DNA from 3 places in the Azospirillum sp. INR13 genome. Region 2 is predicted to be linked to each of the others. Evidence: predicted binding sites of a transcription regulator. Region 2 holds the regulator's gene; each other region holds the start of a gene.
The links. Region 2 encodes LexA, which represses DNA repair genes until DNA is damaged. Its sites were predicted from a motif close to ATGTTCTANTTTGGTTC; they were not measured.
Positions count from the first base shown of each region.

Region 1: recA (recombinase RecA) is a predicted target of LexA. The motif match lies at 1,797-1,813, and genes of this name have one in related genera.
Region 3: F1643_RS24205 (ImuA family protein) is a predicted target of LexA. The motif match lies at 1,750-1,766, and genes of this name have one in related genera.

Region 1 covers NZ_VUOI01000022.1:37,064-41,012, forward strand. Annotated here, with positions in the region: gene F1643_RS15690 (lytic transglycosylase domain-containing protein) at 1-456, shown strand, start outside; gene recA (recombinase RecA) at 664-1,743, opposite strand; gene F1643_RS15700 (ATP-binding protein) at 1,922-3,949, opposite strand, start outside.
Region 2 covers NZ_VUOI01000044.1:7,284-11,232, forward strand. Annotated here, with positions in the region: gene F1643_RS20150 (ComEC/Rec2 family competence protein) at 1-1,647, shown strand, start outside; gene lexA (transcriptional repressor LexA) at 1,770-2,492, opposite strand; gene glp (gephyrin-like molybdotransferase Glp) at 2,691-3,920, opposite strand; gene moaC (cyclic pyranopterin monophosphate synthase MoaC) at 3,925-3,949, opposite strand, start outside.
Region 3 covers NZ_VUOI01000049.1:149,298-153,246, forward strand. Annotated here, with positions in the region: gene F1643_RS21475 (hypothetical protein) at 1-389, opposite strand, end outside; gene F1643_RS25205 (hypothetical protein) at 313-822, opposite strand; gene F1643_RS21485 (hypothetical protein) at 773-1,201, opposite strand; gene F1643_RS24205 (ImuA family protein) at 1,884-2,210, shown strand; gene F1643_RS25210 (hypothetical protein) at 2,704-2,790, shown strand; partial or broken gene dnaE2 (error-prone DNA polymerase) at 2,796-3,275, shown strand; partial or broken gene F1643_RS25220 (hypothetical protein) at 3,385-3,949, shown strand, end outside.

The DNA.
Region 1 (3,949 bases), on a different contig from region 2:
CTGGTCCACGGCATCATCCGGCAGGAGAGCACCTTCAACCCCACCATCGTCTCGTCGGCCGGCGCCCGCGGCCTGATGCAGCTGATGCCGTCCACGGCGCAGCTGGTGGCGGGCAAGCTGGGCCTGAAGCACACGCAAGCCCGGCTGACCTCGGATCCCGGCTACAACGTCACGCTGGGCTCGGCCTATCTGTCGGAGCTGATCGACCGCTTCAACGGATCGTGGGTGCTGGCGATCGCCGGCTACAACGCGGGGCCGAACCGGGTGCGCCAGTGGCTGCAGACCTACGGCGATCCGCGGACCGAGGCGGTGGACGTGGTCGACTGGATCGAGCTGATCCCGATCTCGGAGACCCGTAACTACGTCCAGCGCGTGCTGGAAGCCGTCCAGGTCTACCGCGCCCGCCTGAGCGGCGATCTGGCGGAGCCGAATCTGGACAGGGATCTGCGGCGGTAGGGTGTCGCGGTGGCCCCTTCCCTCGCCCTCGGCGGGAGAGGGGGGAGCTTGCATGGCGGCGGTAGTCCCCTCTCTTGACCAGACCGACCTTCGGCCGGCCGAGAGCGGGGGAGGATTGAGGTGGGGCATCGAAGCCGACATCTCCAAAGCAAAAAGGCCCCGCCTTCCTTTCGGGAGGCGGGGCCTTTCATCCGACATCCGCTGTCGTCACTCCGGAGTGGAGGCTTCGCCATCGGCTTCCGGGGTTCCCATCATGGCGTCGGCGACCAGACCGGCGTTGCCGCGGATCTTGGCCTCGATCGCATCGGCCATCTCGGGGTTGTTGCGCAGGTAGGTCTTGGCGTTCTCGCGGCCCTGGCCGATGCGGGTGCCGTCATAGCTGAACCACGCACCCGACTTGTCGACCACACCGGCCTGGATGCCGAGGTCGAGCAGCTCGCCGACCTTCGACACGCCTTCGCCGTACATGATGTCGAACTCGACCACGCGGAACGGCGGGGCCATCTTGTTCTTCACCACCTTGACGCGGGTCTGGTTGCCGACGACGGTGTCGCGGTCCTTGATCGCGCCGATGCGGCGGATGTCGAGACGCACGGAGGCGTAGAACTTCAGCGCATTGCCGCCGGTCGTCGTTTCCGGGTTGCCGAACATCACGCCGATCTTCAGGCGGATCTGGTTGATGAAGATCACCAGGCAGTTCGACTTTGAGATGGAACCGGTCAGCTTGCGCAGCGCCTGGCTCATCAGGCGGGCGTGCAGGCCGACATGGCTGTCGCCCATCTCGCCTTCCAACTCGGCGCGCGGCACCAGCGCGGCGACCGAGTCGACCACCAGCACGTCGATGGCGCCGGAGCGCACCAGCGTGTCGGCGATCTCCAGCGCCTGTTCGCCGGCATCCGGCTGGGAGATCAGGAGTTCGTCGATGTTGACGCCCAGCTTGCGGGCATAGGACGGATCCAGCGCGTGTTCGGCGTCGACGAAGGCGCAGGTGCCGCCGGCCTTCTGGGCCTGGGCGATGGCATGCAGCGCCAGCGTGGTCTTGCCCGAGCTTTCCGGCCCGTAGATTTCGATGATGCGGCCCTTCGGCAGGCCGCCGATGCCCAGCGCGATATCGAGACCCAGGGAGCCGGTGGAAATGACCTCCGTCTCGACCAAGTTCTCACGGGCGCCAAGCTTCATGATCGAGCCCTTGCCGAACGCGCGTTCGATCTGGCTCAGGGCGGCATCGAGCGCCTTCTGCTTGTCCATGGAATCCTTCTCGACCAAACGAAGCTGTGCGGACGACATGCCCGGTACCCCTCTCTTAGAACACACGGTCGGCGCTCTTGCAACGAAGCTGAATGTACTCTCTTCGTTCTCTTTTGCAAGGGCTGATGTTTCCGGTGCGTTCCTATCTTACGGGGTGTGCCCAGGCGGTTCCTGGAGGCGGTTCCTGGAGGCGGTTCCTGGAGGCGCTTCAGGTCCCTCACCGCGCGTCGCGGATGACCTCCTTCACCTTGGAGGCCAGCTGCTTCAGCGAGAAGGGTTTGGGCAGGAAATGGGCGACTTCGACGCCGTCGATCTCGCCCAGACGGTCCTCGGCATAGCCGGAGATGAAGATCACCCGCATCTCAGGGCGCAGCTTGCGGACATGGCGGGCCAGTGTCGGACCGTCCATCTGGGGCATCACCACGTCGGTGATCAGCAGGTCGATGGACGCGCCGTTGGTCTCGATCTGCTGCAGCGCCGCCTCTCCGTTCTTGGCCTCCAGAACTTGGTAGCCCTTGTTGCGGAGGGCGCGGGCGGAGAAGACGCGCACCGCGTCCTCGTCCTCGACCAGCAGGATGGTGCCGGTGCCGGTCAGGTCGCTGCCGCGGCGCTCACGCGGCTCCGCCGTATCGACGGGGCGCAGTTCGCCCTGATGGTGCGGCAGCAGGATGGTGAAGGTCGTCCCCTCCCCCACCGCCGAATCGACCAGCACGAAGCCGCCGGTCTGCCGCACGATGCCGTAGACGGTCGACAGGCCGAGCCCGGTGCCCGACCCGACTTCCTTGGTCGTGTAGAACGGCTCGAAGATGCGCTGCAGATTCTCCCGCGCGATGCCGCAGCCGGTGTCGATCACGTCGATGGAGACGTAGCTGCCGGGCGGCACCGTCTCATGCTCCCGCCGTTCGGGCTGGGTGACGACGTAGTTGGTGGTGTTGATGGTCAGCTTGCCGCCGCCGGCCATGGCGTCGCGGGCATTGACCACCAGATTGATGATGACCTGCTCCAGCTGGTTCTGGTCGACCTTGACCAGCCCCAGGTCGCGGCCATGGATCATCTTCAGCTCGATGTTCTCGCCGATCAGCCGGCGCAGCAGGTTCGCCAACTCCGCCAGCACGTCGGTCACGTTGATGACGCGCGGCTGCAGGGTCTGCTGGCGCGAGAAGGCCAGAAGCTGCCGCACGAGGTTGGCGGCGCGGTTGGCGTTCTGCTTGATCTGCATGATGTCGCTGAAGGACTGGTCGCCCGGCTTGTGCCGCAGCAGCAGCAGGTCGCAGAAGCCGATCATCGCCGTCAGCAGGTTGTTGAAGTCGTGGGCGACGCCGCCGGCCAGCTGACCGACCGCCTGCATCTTCTGCGACTGGGCGAACTGGGCCTCCAGGCTCTTGCGCTCGGTCATGTCGATGAAATGCAGGATCAGGCCGACACCCAGCCCATTCTTGTCGGCCTGCCCGTTCTTCTCGGCCTCGCCGCGCCCATCCGTGCGCACCGGGTTGGCAAGGCGCCGGGCATAGAGCTGGGCCGTCAGCTCCCGGCCGCCGGACAGCCGGACCTCCAGCGGATGGGCCGGATCGGCGCCGCCCTGGACCGACTTCAGGCGGGCGGTCACCGCCTCGCGCTCCGCCGGGACGATCAGGTCGGCCATCGGGCGGTTGATGACACTGCCGGCCTCGCTGCCGATCAGCGCCAGAAAGGCCTCGTTGCATTCCGTCAGCTGGCCGGTCTCGTCGACCAGCGCGATGCCGATCGGCGCATCCTCGAAAAAGCGCTGGAACCGCTGTTCCGACAGGCGCAGAGCCTCCTGCCATTCCCGCTCGGGCGACAGATCGCGCACCACCGACCGGGTGTGGATCGTCCCGTCGTCGGCATGCACAACGCTCTGCGCCACCGCCACCTGGAACCGGCGGCCGCGCAGCCCCACCATGGTCAGCTCGCCGCGCTGCTCGCCGCCGCCATGGTCGAACAGATCGTAAGGTGCCGCGGACTGCGGCGGAGCGGCCAGAATACCGTGGAGGCATGCCTCCCCATCGGTCAGATCACCTGGAAAGGCATCCAGCCATTGGGCCAGGGTTGCGTTGACGAACAGGAACTGTCCGTTCTGGTCGACGGAGAAGAAGCCGACCGGCGCATGTTCCATGAAATCGGCGAGCTTGGCCTGCTCGCGCAACATCACATGCTCCAACTCGCGCCGCGCGGTGATGTCCTCGATCCGCCAATGGACGGAGCCGGCAAAGCCGGGCACAGGCTG
Region 2 (3,949 bases):
GTGATCAGCCTGCGCGCCACGTTGCTGCCGCCCCAGGCGCCGGCCGAGCCGGGGGCCTTCGACTTTCAGCGGCGGGCCTGGTTCATGGGGCTGGGCGGCACCGGCTACGCCACCGGTGCGGCGGAGGTGGTGGAGGCGCCACCGGTCACGGGCTGGCGCGTGGTGACGGTGGCGTTCGAGCAGGCGCGCGGTGCGATCGCAGAACGGGTAGCTTCGGCCATTGCCGATCCCGTTGAGGCGAGCGTCACCACGGCACTGCTGAACGGGGAACAGTTCGGCATCCCGGACGGGACACTGGAGGATTTCCGCAACAGCGGGCTGGCGCACCTGCTGTCGATTTCCGGCCTGCATGTGGGCATCGCCGCCGGCATCCTGTTCTATGTCGTCAGGGCCTTGCTCGCGCTGGTGCCCTATGTCGCCCTGCGCTGGCCGATCAAGAAGATCGCGGCGCTGTTCGGCATCCTGTCGGCGCTCGCCTATACGCTTCTGGTCGGTGCACCGCTGCCGACGGTGCGGTCGGTGCTGATGACCGGCATGGTGATGGGGGCGATCATGCTGGACCGTCACCCTCTGAGCATGCGGCTGGTCGCCTTTGCCGGGCTGGTGACCATCGCCATGGATCCGGAGGGGATGCTAGGCCCCAGTTTCCAGATGTCCTTCGCGGCGGTGGTGGCGCTGATCGCCGCCTTCGAGCGCGGCAGTCCGCGGCTGGCGGAATGGCGCAGCGAGGCGGGGTGGTTTCTGCGCGGCCTGCTCTATGTCGGCGGCATTCTGCTGACCAGTGTGGTGGCGACGCTGGCGACACTGCCGTTCGCACTCTTCCACTTCCAGCAGATCGCCTTCTATGGCGTGCTGTCCAACCTGATCGCCATTCCGATCACATCCTTCTGGGTCATGCCGTGGAGCTTGATCGCCTACGCCCTGATGCCCTTCAGGCTGGAGGCGCCGGCGCTGATCGCGATGAACTGGGGCGATCGGGCGGTGATCTGGACCGCGGAGTTCTTCGGCCGTCTTCCCGGGGCCTCCCTGACCATGCCGGCGATGCCGGTGGAGGGGTTCGCAGCGCTGGTGCTGGGCGGCATCTGGCTGTGCGTCTGGACCCGGCGGTGGCGCTGGCTGGGGCTGCTGCCGGTTCTGGCAGGGCTGGCTTCGCCGGCACTGGTCACGCGGCCGGACGTGCTGGTCGCGGGGGACGGGACGGTGATGGCGGTGCGGATGCCGGACGGTCGCATCAGCGCTTCGGGCAAGACTGGGGGCCGGGTGATCGAGACATGGCGGGAGCGCGATGGCGAGCGATCGGCTGTCGATCCGTGGCCTGCTGCAGGGGGATGGAGCGAGGGGGAGCGGTCGCTGAGCTGCGATGCGCTGGGGTGTCTGTACCGGGTCAAGGGGAGGACTGTCGCCCTCCCGCGACTGCCGGATGCGCTGGACGAGGATTGCGGGGCGGCCGATGCGGTGGTGACGGCGGCAGTGGCGCGGGGATGCCGGGCCGGGGTCGTGATCGACCGCTGGGCGCTGCGGCACGAGGGGGCGCATGCGCTGTGGATGACGGCGGAGAAGATAGAGGTGGAGACGGTGCGGGGGATCAGGGGGGAGCGGCCTTGGACTGGGGGGAGGATGAGGGAAGCTACACCACCCCCTCCCTAACCCTCCCCCGCTGGGCGGGAGAGGGAACTCCGCTGCTCTGCCGCTCACGCCCTCTCCCGCGGATCGGACGGGCCTTTGGCCGGCCGAGGGCGGGGGAGGGGCGGGGAGCGGGCAACAGGGACTCAGTACTTGCGGACCAGACCGACCAGCTTGCCCTGCACGCGGATGCGGTCGGCGCCGAAGATGCGGGTTTCATAGGCGGCGTTGGCGGGCTCCAGGGCGATGGTGTTGCCCTTGCGGCGCAGGCGCTTCAGCGTCACTTCGCCCTCGTCGACCAGGGCCACGACGATGGTGCCGTTCTCCGCCGCATCGCAGCGCTGGATGATGATGGTGTCGTGATCGAGGATGCCGGCCTCCACCATCGAATCGCCGGAGACCTCCAGCGCGTAATGGTCGCCGGCGGTCAACATCGAGGCGGGGATGTCGACGAAGGCGCTGTTGTCGCGCAACGCTTCGATCGGCGTGCCGGCAGCGATGCGGCCATAGAGCGGGAGCTGCACCGTCTCGTTCGCGGCGGCCGGGGTGGGGGCGGGCGGAGCGGTGTCGCGGCCGGCGAAGGCGAAGTCGCCCTTGATGACGTTGGGTTGGAATTTCGGCTTGGGTGCGGTGCGGGAACGGGCGGCGTCCAGCCCTTCGGGCAGGCGGAGAACCTCCAGCGCGCGGGCGCGGTGGGGCAGGCGGCGGATGAAGCCGCGTTCCTCGAGACCGGTGATGAGACGGTGGATGCCCGACTTGGACTTCAGCCCCAGGGCGTCCTTCATCTCGTCGAACGACGGCGAGACTCCGCCCTGGCCGAGCCGTTCGTGGATGAACAGCAGCAATTCGTGCTGCTTGCGCGTGAGCATGGATGCCTCCCGGCCGTCGCCAGACTGAAGATGGAACAAAAACTAAACGTTGCTCCATGTTCTAGTTTGGTTCCTGCCGCGCGTCAAGCCCTCCATCGGCTTCTTTTAGAACTTGTGTGGAACATTCGGAACGCCGTGAAACAGTTTTCCGGGTGATGTTCAACTGTTCAATCCGCCGTCCAAACGCTGTGCTCAAGTCTAGATGCTGAGCGCTCCATCGGCCAGGGGAAGCACGGTCACCATGGCGCCGGCCGGCTCCGGGTCGGCGTCGGGCCGGCGCGGGATGAGGCAATCGGCCTGGGCATAGAGCGAGGTGATGGCGCTGTCCTGCCGGGCGAAGGGCGTGACGGTCAGGACCCCATCGGGGCCGGCAGCCAGGGTGGCGCGCAGGTACTCCTCGCGCCGGTCGTTCGCCTTCAGCGCGGTGGTCAGACGGGCGCGCAGCGGCGGCCGGTCGTCTTCGGGCGGCAATCCCTGCAGCACGCGCAGAACCGGGCGCAGGAACAGGACGGCGGTGACGCCGGTGGACACCGGATTGCCGGGCAGACCCAGCAGCGGCACCCCGCCGGCGCGGCCGAACATCAGTGCCTTGCCCGGCCGCATCGCCACCGTCTGAACCTCCAGCGCCACCCCTCGGTCGGCCAGCACGTCGCGCACCAGGTCGTAGTCGCCATGGGCGGCACCGCCGGTGGTGACCAGCAGGTCGCAGCCGGCGGCGCCCTTCGCCATGGCGGCGACGCTGTCGGCCGTGTCCTTGGCGACGCCCAGATTGTGGGCGAGCCCGCCCTGGGCGGCGACGAGCGCGCAGAGGCCGAGCGCGTTGGTGCTGACGATCTGGCTCGGCCCCAGCGGATCGCCGGGCAGGGCGATCTCGTCCCCGGTGGCGAGGATGGCGATGCGCGGCCGGCGGTGGACCGAAAGCCAAGGTACATTCCCACCGGCGGCCAGCGCGATGTCGCGGGCGGTCAAACGGCGGCCCTTCGGCAGAAGTTCCTCACCAAGAGTGAAGTCGAAGCCGGCCTGACGGACGAACCGTCCGGCGGCTACGGCCCGGCCGATCCGAACCGTCGCGTCGTCGGCGCTGCAATCCTCCTGCATCACCACGGCGTCGGCGCCATCGGGCAGGGGGGCACCGGTGAAGATGCGCACCGCTTCGCCGGGACCGACGCAGCCGGCAAAGGCATGGCCGGCGGAGGATTCGCCGATGCGGCGCAGGCTGACGGGGGTTTCCGCCGTGGCTGCGGCGATGTCGGCGGAGCGGACTGCCCAGCCATCCATGGCGGCGGCGTGGAAGGGGGGCTGGGTCAGCCGGGCGACCACCGGTTCGGCAAGCACGCGGCCGAGCGCGTCGGGCAGGGCGACCACCTCCGCCGGCAGAGGGGCGAAGGCCGACAGGATGCGGGCGCGCGCCTCTGCGACGGAGATCATGGCGTCAGGCTCCGGCCGATGGCGCGGTT
Region 3 (3,949 bases), on a different contig from region 2:
GGCCGCTCGGCCGTCAGGATCGCCACCTCCCACGGCAGCCCCAGCTCCTCCACCAGCCAGGCCGCCAGTTCTCCCTCATCCTCGGCATCGATCAGGCGGCCGACGATCTCGCGCTGACGGTCGGCCGGGAAGCTGTGCCAAGCCGCGCCGATTCGCCGGCGCTTGCCCTTTTCGGCCGCCAGCGCGTCGGCGGTGGCGTCGCCCTTCAGCCGGTCACGCTTGTCGTCCTCCAGATTGATGCGGGCGTCGGGTGGGAGCTTCAGCTCCTTGGCCAGCGTCTTGAAGGTCAGATCGCCCTTACGGCACAGCCGGTCAAAGAAGCGGTCCGAAGTCGGCCGGCGACAGCCCCTCCTCCCCCTGCCGGACGATGCGCAGATTGTGCAGTTCATGCAGGATGCGGAACCGTTGGGCGATGGGCAGCGCCCAATGCGCCCGCTCCTCCTCCGGATAGAGGGTGCATTTGCCGGGCTTCACCGGCTTCAACGGGCGCTGGTGGAAGATGACGCTCTCGATCCGGTCCCACTGTTCGGCGGTGACGCCGGGATGATGCGGCGCCTGGGCGGCGCGGATCGCCTGGAATTCCTCATGGACCAGCGCACGCTCCGGATAAAAGCTGTAGGTCGCCCTGGCCCCCGTGCCGGTCAGCCTTGCCCTTACTGGCTGGCGGGTGGCATGGCGGGCGGCAAGCCACTGGCCGAGTGTGCCGGCGCCGCTGGCGGCCAGCTCGGCCTTCAGAGCGGAAATGCCGGTCTTGACCTTGCCCGCCTCGTTCTCATCCCCGGCCGCCTTGCGGTTGCTCTTGAAGCCGCGGCGCTGGTTCAGGTGAAAAAGGGCACGGCCGAGCTGGTGGGGCCGGCAGCGGGCCGGCGACCGCCGCCGCGCGCAGCTCGTAGGGGTCCAGCCCCTCCAATGCCTTGCGCGCCTGCAGGTCTTCCGGCATCAGGGCGGCGGCGACCAGGGCGTTCATCAGAGCCTTGCGCCGGCGCAGATAGCGATCGCGGCGCCGGCGCATCGACCGAGCTAAGCGCCTATCGGCCGCCAAAGATTGCTGTGACTTCGGATCCCGGCCATCGGGGAAGATGCGAACGCCCATGCGGCGCACCCCGCAGGGCCTGCCATCCCCGTTCAGATCCAGCAGACAGAACCCAATACTGTTGGTGCCGAGATCCAGGGCGAGGCGATAGCGGAGACGCTTGGACACGAAGGAATTCCTCCCGCACATGATGCGAATGGGAAAGGAGCATTCGCACCTGAAGTGCGGAATTGTCTAAGCGCACCCCGCCCGTGTCCAGAAGCAAAAAGGTCTCAACTGGATTGACGATCGCGAAATCCCGTGAGATGCTCTTCGCGGAAAGACAATCACCTTGCTTAGCCGCTGGGGGATCGGGGTCCTTCCGTTAACACGTCGCAAGGGTTTCCCCTTTGTGGCACAAGATGTGCGGCGGGCTTCGGCCCGCCGCGTTCTTTTTGGCTTGATGCCAAAGCTCTGATACCCAAGCTCTGCTCCAGCTTGCAACCGCTCCGCTGTTCTGGACGACAGTGCCTTCTTGGAAAACAACTGTTCTTCATTGGCCTCGGGCCGACCTGTCCAGACGCTCTCTTCGGGGCCGCAATTCTGACCGTCGACCGCTATCGGAATGGATTTCCATATGGGGACCCATCCAGCCTGGTGTGTCTCGCTAGCTCGTAGCAAGGGCTGGACGGGCAAGGAGCGAAAAACCAGAGCTTGACAGTGCTCCTGTTTTTGGCGAACAAAAAGGGAACATAATCCTTCCCTTTCTGTCTCAAGAGACATGCATCCTGAGCCGCGCCCTAGTACCGCCCTACAAGACCTGCGCAACCGCATCCACCAGCTGGAGATTGGCGGGCGGCGCGCCATGCGCGTGCTACCCTTCGGGATCAGCGAGGTCGACGATCGGCTGCCAGGTGGCGGGCTGGCGTTGGGAGCCGTCCACGAGGTGGCCGAGGGCGGTGACCTGGGCGTGATCCACGCCGCGGCGGCCACTCTGTTCGCCGCGGGCATCCTGGCCAGAATGACCGGGCCGGTGCTCTGGTGCCTGCGGGCGTCGGACCTGTACGCCCCGGCGCTCTCCCAAGTCGGGCTGGATCCGAACCGGGTCATTTATGCAGAGGCACCCGATGAAAGGACGCTGCCTCTGCTGGTGGAGGAGGGGCTGCGCCACCGCGGACTGGCGGCCGTGGTAAGGTGAACTGGCCAAGCTCCCCATGGTGGCGTCCAGACGCATGCAGATCGCCGCCGAACACTCCGGCGTCACAGCCATCATCCTGCGCCGGTGGCGCAGCCCGGCCGCGGCTGCCGCCGAGATCGGCCAGCCGACGGCTGCCGTCACCCGTTGGCGCGTTTCAGCCCTGCCGTCCAGCCCACTGCCAGCGCCGGGGATAGGCCGCAGGCGATGGCGGGTGGAACTGGTGCGGTGTCGTGGGGGCGTGGCGGGTGAGTGGGACATTGAGGGCTGCGATGAAGAGGGTCGTCTCGGTCTACCTGCCCACTTGGCCGACGGATCGGCTTCGCGTCAGGGCACGCTCATCGAAGGAACGGCACGAGCGGTCGGGCTCCGGTTCGGCACTTGAGGCCGACGAGCCGCCCGGCACACCCTTCGTCGTCGCGTCGACCGGCGCGCAGCGCGTCATCACCGCGGTGGACGTCGCCGCGCATCGGCCGAACGTCGGGAGCCGCCGGACATCGACGTCGATTTCGAGCACGATCGCCGAGAGATCGTCATCCAGTGGAATCTACGAGACTTACGGCCGTCACCCGCGCCGCCCTGACGGCGGTGGTCACCCGGTACCGGGCGCGCGGCGCCATCCGCGACGTTGGCAAGGTGCTCGGGCTCACCGAGGACGTCACAGCGGCACTGGCAGGGCAGATTTGGGCTTGGTCGGATGAGGGTGTCGAGGAGCAGCACGCGAAGGAGCTGAGCCTAAACCTGGAGGACCGGCGTCTGCGTCTGACTCTGGAGCTTGCTCAACAGCTGATGGGCACGCCCCGGCACCTGTCTCAGCACCCGGGCGGCTTCGTCCTCACGCAGCACCGGCTGGACGAGCTGGTGCCGATCGAGCCCGCCGCCATGGAGGACCGGCAGGTCATCGAGTGGGATAAGGACGACATCGACCTCCTCCGCATCATGAAGGTCGACATTCTGGCGCTGGGGATGCTCGGCTGCATGCGCTGGGCCTTCGAGCTGCTGGAGGAGCACAAGGGCATCCGCATGGACTTGGCGGGCATTCCAGCTGAGGACCCGTCGACCTACGCGATGATCAGGAAGGCCGACACACTGGGCGTCTTCCAGATCGAAAGCCGCGCCCAGATGGCCATTGCTGCCGCGGATCAAGCCGCGGACCTTCTACGACTTGGTCATCCAGGTGGCGATCGTCCGGCCCGGTCCGATCCAGGGCGGACATGGTGCACCCCTACCTGCGCGCCGCGAGGGGCTGGAGCCGGTGGACTATCCCACGCCCGAGCTCAAAGCGGTCCTGGGATCGACGCTTGGCGTTCCGCTCTTCCAGGAGCAGGCGATGCGAGGGCCATCGAATGCGCCGGCTTCACGGCCCGGCGAGGCCGACCAATTACGCAAGTCGATGGCGACATTCAAGGTCACGGGCGGGGTCAGCAAATTTTCGAGCAAGCTGGTCGACGGCATGGTGGCGCGCGGCTACAGCCGGGAGTTTGCCGAGGGTACCTTCAAGCAGTTGGAGGGGTTCGGGTCCTATGGTTTCCCGGAAAGCCACGCAGCGAGCTTCGCGCTGATCGCCTATGCCAGCAGCTGGATGAAGTGCCACCATCCCGAAATCTTCACCTGCGCCCTGCTGAACGCTCAGCCCATGGGCTTCTATGCGCCGGCGCAGATCGTTCGGGACGCGCGCGACCACGGCGTCGAGGTCCGGCCGGTCGACGTCAACGCTTCACGTTGGGACTGCACGTTGGAGC